Regions from separate parts of the Marinobacter sp. B-21 genome, predicted to be linked through region 1. Evidence: predicted binding sites of a transcription regulator. Region 1 holds the regulator's gene; the other holds the start of a gene.
The links. Region 1 encodes sigma-54, which starts transcription at its own class of promoters, with help from an activator protein. Its sites were predicted from a motif close to ANTGGCATNNANNTTGCTNT; they were not measured.

Region 1 (4,591 bases):
GCAAGTACACCGCGTTCGATGAAGCCGGCAACCCCAAGGTCAGTTTTACCAGCCCGCGGATAGAGCAGTTCGAGGAGGGCAACCTGGCCACCATGGAATCGCCGAGGGCCAAACTCTACAGCGGCACCGGCGATGCCGACACTCTGCCCTGGATTGTGGAAGCCGAGAATGGCAGCCTCCTGCAAAATGAAAACCTGCTTTACCTGACCGGCAATGTCCGGGTACTCCGAAATGTGGGTGGTCGGGACACCACCCTGACAACGCCAACCCTGACCCTGGACAACGACCGGGGCATGGCATACACAGATGCACCCGTAGAAATACGCGACGTGACAGGAACCACCCGTGCCACAGGTATGAAAGCGTGGATCGGCGAGCGGATTCTGGAACTGAACTCTCAGGTGGAAGGACTCTATGAAACCGGAAACTAACCGATACCGGGGCCTGATGGCTGCCCTGCTGACCATCGCCATGGCGGGGCCGGCAGCAGCTTTCGACCTTGGTTCTGACATTCCTATCAAGGTAACCGCAGACAACGCCCGCCTCGACGACGGCCAGGGTATCGCCACCTACACCGGCGATGTAGAGCTGGAACAGGGCGAGACCCATCTGAGCGCGGAGCGTGTGGTTCTGTACCGCGACGAAAACGGCCTGAACCGGATTGAAGCCTTCGGAAGCCCGGCCCGTTACCGCCAGCCAACCCGTGAGGGCGAAGGTGAAACCGACGCCAGGGCGCTGAATATTACCTGGTCGGCCACTGACCAGCGTCTGATCTTTGAACGGCAAGCGGTCATCGAACAGAATGGCAACCTGTTCCGGGGCGATGTCATCCATTATGATACCGTCCGCCGGGTCGTAACTGCCCAAGGCGGCGCCGATACCGGTGAAGGATCCGGCCGGGTAGAAATGGTGATTCAGCCACGCAGCACTGACAGACGTACTGACAGACAGGAATCCGATGGCAGTTCTGAGAGCCAGTAATCTGGCAAAGAGTTATAAACAGAAAAAAGTGGTGATCGACGTTTCCCTGGAAATCCGCAGCGGGGAAATTGTTGGTCTGCTGGGCCCCAATGGCGCCGGTAAAACCACCTGCTTTTACATGATTGTGGGGCTGGTTCCCGCCGACCGCGGCCGGATCACCATCGACAGCCGCGACATCACTCATCTGCCCATGCACGGCCGGGCGCGTCAGGGCATCGGTTACCTGCCCCAGGAAGCCTCGGTATTCCGCAAACTGTCGGTGCGCGACAACATCATGGCCATTCTGGAAACCCGCAAGGGTCTGGGTAAGGCGGAGCGGGAAAAGAAGGTGGAAGAATTGCTCGAAGAATTCCACATTACCCACATTCGTGACAGCATGGGCATGGCCCTGTCCGGCGGCGAGCGCCGGCGTGTGGAAATTGCCAGGGCCCTGGCGATGGAGCCGGCCTTTATCCTCCTGGATGAGCCGTTCGCCGGTGTCGACCCCATTTCCGTGAGCGATATCAAACACATCATCCGGCATCTTCGGGACAAGGGCATTGGTGTGTTGATTACCGACCACAACGTGCGTGAGACCCTGGACATCTGTGAGAATGCCTACATCGTTTCCGGTGGCCACATCATCGCCTCCGGTAATGCCGAGGCCATTCTGGCCAACCAGCAGGTGAAGGAAGTGTATCTGGGCAATGAGTTCCGACTGTGAAATTGGGGTCAGATGAAATTGGGGTCAGATGAAAAGTTCATCTGACCCCAATTTCATCTGACCCCCGGATTGTTTTGATGATCTGTAGCAAGTAAACTCGGCAAAGAACTTGCTAGGGTAATACAGAGCCAAGGCAAGTAACCGACATATAAAGAATTTTTCACTACCTACGACACCAAGCGCTGATGAGTGACGGATCCTGAACCATGGTAATGAAAGCCTCCTTACAGTTAAAGCTGGGTCAGAGCCTGACCATGACACCCCAGCTGCAACAGGCGATCCGGCTTCTACAGCTTTCCACTCTCGACCTTCAGCAGGAAGTCCAGCAGGCCCTGGAATCCAACCCCATGCTGGAGACGTCCGAGGATGAGGATCAGCCGGAGACCGACACCGGGAATGACGAACGGGAGGCCAATGCCACCGAGTCCGCCGCTGAGACAGTTCCCGAACCTTCACCCGACTGGGATGAAACCGAAAACGGTCCGGACTGGTCCTCGGAAAACGAAATCCCGGATAATATCCCGGACGATCTCCCGGTCGACACCGCCTGGGACGATATCTACCAGTCCGCACCGGCATCGGCCGCCCGTAACGATGACGAAAACGATCACGATTTCGAGACCCGCAACTCCCCCACTGACACGCTTCAGGATCACCTGGAATGGCAACTGAACCTGACCCCGATGAGCGAACGGGACCAGGCCATTGCCCACGCTTTGATGGACGCAGTGGATGAACGCGGTTATCTGACCAGTCCGCTGGAAGAGATTCATGCCGGGTTGCTGGATGAAAACGAAGAAGACCCCCTTGAGCTGGATGAAGTCGAGGCGGTCCTTCACCGGCTGCAGCATTTTGATCCTCCCGGCGTGTTCGCCCGGGACCTGCAGGAATGCCTGCTGATCCAGCTCAACCAGCTGCCGCCGGAAACGCCCTGGCTGGCCCAGGCTCGCCTGGTCATCACCCATTACATCAATCTGCTCGGCAACCGCGACTATGCCCAACTGCTACGCCGCAGCCGCCTGAAAGAAGACCAGCTGCGGGATGTACTGGCCCTGATTACCGGTCTGAATCCCCGCCCCGGTGACGTGATTGACCGCACCGAACCTGACTACGTAATTCCGGATGTGATCGTTCGCAAGCACAACGGCCGCTGGCGCGTTGAACTGAATCCGGAAATTGCCCCGCGCATCCGCGTCAATGCCAGCTATGCTTCTCTTATAAGGCGTGCGGACAGCAGTGCCGACAACACTTACCTGCGGGATCAGTTGCAGGAGGCGAAATGGTTTATCAAGAGCCTGCAGAGCCGCAATGAAACCCTGCTGAAAGTGGCGACCCGTATTGTCGAGCACCAGCAAGGATTCCTGGATCAGGGTGAAGAAGCCATGAAACCGCTGATCCTCTCTGATATCGCCCAGGCGGTTGAGATGCATGAGTCCACGATTTCCCGGGTCACCACCCAGAAATACATGCACACCCCCCGGGGAATTTTCGAGCTGAAATATTTCTTCTCCAGCCATGTCAGCACTGACGAAGGCGGTGAATGTTCTTCCACGGCGATCCGCGCGATGATCAAAAAGCTGATTGCCGCGGAAACGCCCAAAAAGCCATTGAGCGACAGTAAAATTGCAGCCATGCTAGGAGAACAGGGAATCAAGGTTGCGCGACGCACCGTTGCCAAGTACCGGGAGGCCATGCACATTCCGCCTTCGAACGAACGCAAGCGGCTGGTCTGAACACCCCGGGGTCCGGGCGCAACGTACTATTCGCCGGCGCACAATGCGCCAGCACCCAGACCGGCTCCCGGGAGCCGGAACGATGACAACAGGAGACGCCTATGCAACTCAATATTTCAGGCCATCACGTAGAACTGACTCCCGCACTGAAGGATTATGTTTCAGAGAAGTTCCAGAAGCTCGAGCGTCACTTTGACCACATCAGCAACTGCCAGGTAACCCTGGAAGTGGAGAAGGTGCGCCAGATTGCGGAAGCCACGCTGCACGTGGTTGGTGGTGAGATTCACGCAAAGGCAGAAAATGAGGATATGTACGCAGCCATCGATGTCCTGATCGACAAGCTGGACCGCCAGATTCTCAAACACAAGGAAAAGAATGTAGACCGGATGCACGGAAACGGCTCTCGCTAACTGGCTGTTTTCATGCAAGTCATCCAATCGAGCTGCGACACGGCTGACGTGTCGCAGCCTTTTTTTAACGGAAATGCAGTCGATCCATGAGCGACACATCCCTGACCATAGACAACATACTTGCACCGGAGCTCACCCTCTGTCGGGTGTCGGCATCCAGCAAGAAGCGGGCTCTGGAGTTTATTGCCGAGCAGATAAACCTCCAGGACAATACGCTCAGCGAAACCCAGATATTCAATAACCTGATCTCACGGGAGCGTCTGGGTAGCACCGGTATTGGCCAGGGAATTGCCATCCCACACTGCCGCCTGGAAGGCCTGGATCATGTGGTGGGCGTACTGATGACGCTGGAAGAAAGCGTCGAGTTTGACGCCATCGACAATCAGCCGGTAGATCTGATCTTCGCCCTGGTCGTGCCCAAGGAGGCCACCAGCGAACACCTGGAACTGCTCAGCCAGCTGGCGGAAAAATTCAATGAGCGGTCGTTCTGTGATCGCCTGCGGCAATGCGAGGACGCCAGCACCCTGTACGAGCGCATGACCGCCTCAAGCGGATGACATTCATTGCAGTGGAGGTACGTGGTCATGAAGCTGATTATCGTCAGTGGCAGGTCCGGATCGGGCAAGAGTACCGCACTTCATGTTCTGGAAGACCTGGGCTTCTATTGCATAGACAACCTCCCGATCGGCCTGCTTTTCCCCCTTACCCGGGAAGCCGCCAGCCAGACAAAACCGGGCCGCCTCGGCAAGATGGCCGTGAGCATT
Region 2 (4,591 bases), on a different contig from region 1:
CATGTGGATCAGGGGGTGTTTTTGCCGGAGGCGGATGCCGCGGGGTGACATGCCGCAGGCGATTTCCAGAACCTGGGTAATGCCCCGTTCGGCAATGGCGCGGTCAATCAGGTGATCAATGATCAGGTGGCGCTGGAGCAGGAACGTCCGGATGTTGCCGCCAACCGCTGCCTTGCTGACGGCCTCGAACGGTGTCATCAGGCGGTACAGCCAGCGACCCTTCCCGGTGGCCAGGGTGTCGTCCGACAGCCCGTGCCGGTGCCAGACGGCGCCGGTATAAAGGGCAGTGAAACTGATGCCGGAGCTGTCAGTCGGTCTTCTGCTCATAAATGGCTCTTCCCCAGGCCTCGTGGCTGCCGGGCAGCACCAGGTTCAGGGTGATGGCAACCACCGCGCTCAGCGAAATGCCTTCCAGGTTCCCCAGAACCATGCCGCCAATACCGAACACCAGGGTGACACCCACGATAACCAGGTTGCGGGACTGTGACAGGTCCACCTGATGGCGGATCAGTGTGTTAAGGCCAACCACGGCGATGGAACCGAACAGCAGGCACAGGATGCCACCCATGACCGGCACCGGGATGGTCTGCAGGGCTGCGCCGAACTTGCCCATGAAGGCCAGGACAATAGCAATGCAGGCGGCCCACCACATCACCTTCGGGTTGAAGTTCCGGGTCAGCATGACCGCGCCGGTGACTTCCGAGTAGGTCGTGTTAGGCGGTCCGCCGAGCAGGGAAGCGGCGCTGGTGGCCAGGCCGTCACCCAGCAGGGTGCGGTGAAGGCCGGGCTTTTCCAGGTAATTCTTGCGGGTGACATTGCCGATGGCCAGTACGTCGCCGATGTGTTCGATGGCCGGGGCGATGGCGACCGGAATCATGAACAGAACAGCACCCCAGCTGAACGCCGGCGCAACAAAGTTGGGGACGGCAAACCAGGCCGCTTCCTGAATCGGTGTGGTATCGACGATGCCCGCGAAGGCGGAGAGGAGGTAACCGGTAATAACGCCGAACATGATCGGGATCAGCCGGAAGATGCCCTGGGCCCAGACCGACATGATGATGGTCACCGCCAGGGAAATCATGGCGATCCAGATGGCGGTGTTGTACGGGATCAGTTGGGTGGCGCCATCACCGGTGCGGCCCGACGCCATGTGAACGGCGACCGGCGCCAGGCCAAGGCCGATGGTCATGATCACCGGGCCGATAACGACCGGAGGCAAAAGACGGCGTACAAACCCGGTGCCCCTCAGGCGAATCAGCCCGCTCAGGATAATGTAGAGGATACCCGCAGCCATCAGGCCGCCGAGGGTTTCTTCCATGCCAAACCGGCCCTTGGAGGCAATAACCGGTGCGATAAAGGCGAAGGAGGAGGCCAGGAAGATGGGAATCTGGCCGCCGGTGACCAGGTGGAAGATCAGGGTGCCAAGGCCGGCCGTGAACAGGGCCACGTTGGGGTCCAGCCCGGTAATCAGTGGCATCAGAACCAGGGCGCCGAAGGCCACCAACAGCATCTGGGAGCCGGCGATCGCCTGTTTCCAGACCGGGTCGTTGGTAGGGTCCTGCATGCTCAAACGTCCTTCTGCTTGGTGCCGAAGATCTTGTCGCCGGCATCGCCGAGACCCGGAAGGATATAGCCTTTCTCGTTCAGGCGTTCGTCAACTGAGGCCGTGTAGACAGACACATCCGGGTGTTTCTCCAGGACCTTTTCAATACCCTCTGGAGCGGCGACCAGAACCAGGGCCCGGATCTCGGTGCTGCCCGCCTTCTTGAGCAGCTCGATGGTGGAAATCATGGAGCCGCCGGTAGCCAGCATCGGGTCGACAATCAGTGCCATGCGCTGGTCAAGCTCACCAACCAGTTTTTCCAGATAGGTGCTGGCTTCCAGGGTTTCCTCGTTGCGGATCTGGCCGACAACGCTTACCCGGGCGACCGGGATCAGGCTGAGTACGCCGTCGAGCATGCCAAGACCCGCACGAAGAATCGGAACAATGGTGATTTTCTTGCCGTGGATCTGTTCCACCGTCACCGGGCCGGCCCAGCCATCGATGGTCTTTTCCTGCAGGTTGAAATCCTTGGTGGCCTCGTAGGTCAGCAGGGCACCGACTTCCTGCGCCAGCTCACGAAAATTCTTGGTGCTGATATCCGCCCGGCGCATCAGGCCGAGCTTGTGGCGGATAAGCGGGTGTTTTACCTCGTGGATTGGCATGGGGTCACCTGTGTGTCTGATTGTGGTTTCAGTGTCTCAATTAAATGGCGCAAGGATACCGTATCTGGCTAGGCGAGTCAGGCTGCGGAGCACTGCTCCGCGTGAAATTCCCTCAGGAGTGGTACGGATCTTGCCATAACCCTTTCAAACGACGTCCCGGCGTCAGAATCCCGACCTTCATAACGCCTTCAGGCGCGGCAATCGGAGAAGTTTCCGGCATGGACAGAGCTTTGGTCCTCAATAACGTCAAAACCCTGACGCGGGGCAATCTGGGCGTACCCGTCATGTTGATGGGGTTGCTGGGCATGATGATTCTTCCCATGCCCGCCTTCCTGCTGGACGTGTTCTTTACCTTTAACATCACCCTGTCGATCGTCATCCTGCTGGTGTGTGTCTATGCCCTCCGGCCCATGGAGTTCGCCTCTTTCCCGACTGTGCTGCTTGTGGCGACGCTGCTGCGCCTGGCTTTGAATGTGGCGTCTACCCGGATCGTGCTGCTGAACGGCCACGAGGGGGGGGATGCCGCGGGTAAGGTTATCGAGTCCTTTGGTGCGGTGCTGATAGGCGGCAACTACGCCGTTGGGCTGGTGGTCTTTGCGATCCTGATGATCATCAACTTCCTGGTGGTGACCAAGGGCGCCGGCCGGGTTTCCGAGGTAAGTGCCCGGTTTACGCTGGATGCCATGCCAGGCAAGCAGATGGCGATCGACGCCGACCTGAACGCCGGTCTGATCAACCAGGATGATGCCAAGCATCGCCGGGCAGAGATTGCCCAGGAAGCCGACTTCTACGGCTCCATGGACGGTGCTTCCAAGTTCGTGAAGGGCGATGCCGTTGCCGGCCTGCTGATTCTGGCCATTAATATTATTGGCGGGGTCGCCATTGGTATGCTCCAGCATGGCCTGGATTTCGGCCTGGCCATGGAGCGCTATGCGCTGCTGACCATCGGTGATGGTCTGGTGGCGCAGATCCCGTCGCTGCTGCTGTCTACCTCCGCCGCCATCATGGTTACCCGGGTTACTTCCAGCCAGGACATGGGCGGGCAGATTTTGCAGCAGATGTTCAGCGCGCCCAAGGCACTCTCAATTGCCGCAGCCATCCTGATCATTCTTGGCCTGATTCCCGGTATGCCCCATGTGGCCTTCCTGGGGCTGGGTACCCTGGCCGGCGGTGCCGCCTGGTATATCTGGAAACATCAGCGCCAGACGATAGAAGAAGAGGGCGTATTCCCGGGACGGAGTGGGGCCGGGGGCGCGCCTCGACCGGCTGGCCGCGATCTTCCGCCGGGCGGTGACGCCGGCTCCGACCAGGGTCGTCAACTGCCGGCGCCGGGCGAAACCAAAGAGTTGGGCTGGGACGATGTGGCCACTGTGGACATCGTGGGCCTGGAGGTGGGGTATCGGCTTATTCCGCTGGTGGACAAGTCCCAGGGTGGCCAACTGCTCAGCCGCATCAAGGGCGTGCGAAAAAAGCTGTCCCAGGATCTGGGCTTTCTGATGCCTTCGGTTCACATTCGCGACAATCTCGATCTGATGCCCAACGTCTACCGCATCACGCTGATGGGTGTGACCATCGCCGAGGCTGAGATTCACCCCGACCGGGAGTTGGCTATCGATCCGGGTCAGGTATTCGGAAAAATTGAAGGCATTGAGGGCAAGGACCCGGCCTTCGGCCTGGATGCCAGCTGGATCGAACCGGACCGCAAGGATCAGGCCCAGACTCTCGGCTATACGGTTGTGGACGCCAGCACGGTCGTGGCTACTCACCTGAATCAGGTGCTGCAGAAGCACGCCCATGAATTGTTGGGCCACGAGGAAGTTCAGCAGTGGCTGGACCAGTTGGAGAAGATTTCACCGAAACTCGCCGAGGAGCTGGTACCGACCACCGTTTCCATCAGTCTGCTTCTCAAGGTGCTGCAAAACCTGCTCCGGGAAGAAGTGCCGATCCGGGACATGCGCTCCATTGCCGAGGCTATCGTCAATGTCCATCCGAAGAGCCAGGATCCAAAGTTGCTGACTACCGTTGCCCGTCAGTCGTTGCGGCGGATGATCGTGCAGAGCATCTGCGGCAATGAGGCGGAGATACCGGTGATTACCCTGGATCCGGATCTGGAACAGTTATTGCTAAAATCTTTTCAGCAGAGTCAACAATCCGGCGGACAGGAAGACATTGGCCTGGTCCTGGAGCCGAATATGGTTGAAAAGCTCCAGCGCTCCCTTCAGGAGAGCGTCCAGCGGCAGGAAATGCTGGGTAAGCCAGCCATTTTGCTGGTTTCCGGGCCCCTGCGGCCGGTACTGGCGAAATTCGCCAGCTACGGGGTAGAGCGTTTGCATGTGCTCTCGTACCAGGAAATACCGGATAACAAACAGATCACGATCGTGGCGTC

Region 2: the regulator sigma-54 is predicted to act here: its motif matches at 2,323-2,342, upstream of flhA (flagellar biosynthesis protein FlhA).

Annotation. Positions count from the first base shown of each region.
Region 1 is NZ_JBSXNZ010000064.1:37,190-41,780, forward strand. Features, by position in the region: gene lptC (LPS export ABC transporter periplasmic protein LptC) at 1-431, shown strand, start outside; gene lptA (lipopolysaccharide transport periplasmic protein LptA) at 415-981, shown strand; gene lptB (LPS export ABC transporter ATP-binding protein) at 959-1,684, shown strand; gene AC13C0_RS07205 (RNA polymerase factor sigma-54) at 1,897-3,417, shown strand; gene hpf (ribosome hibernation promoting factor) at 3,519-3,827, shown strand; gene ptsN (PTS IIA-like nitrogen regulatory protein PtsN) at 3,914-4,384, shown strand; gene rapZ (RNase adapter RapZ) at 4,412-4,591, shown strand, end outside.
Region 2 is NZ_JBSXNZ010000088.1:329,231-333,821, reverse strand. Features, by position in the region: gene AC13C0_RS19665 (class I SAM-dependent methyltransferase) at 1-327, opposite strand, end outside; gene AC13C0_RS19660 (uracil-xanthine permease family protein) at 308-1,564, opposite strand; gene upp (uracil phosphoribosyltransferase) at 1,567-2,205, opposite strand; gene flhA (flagellar biosynthesis protein FlhA) at 2,424-4,591, shown strand, end outside.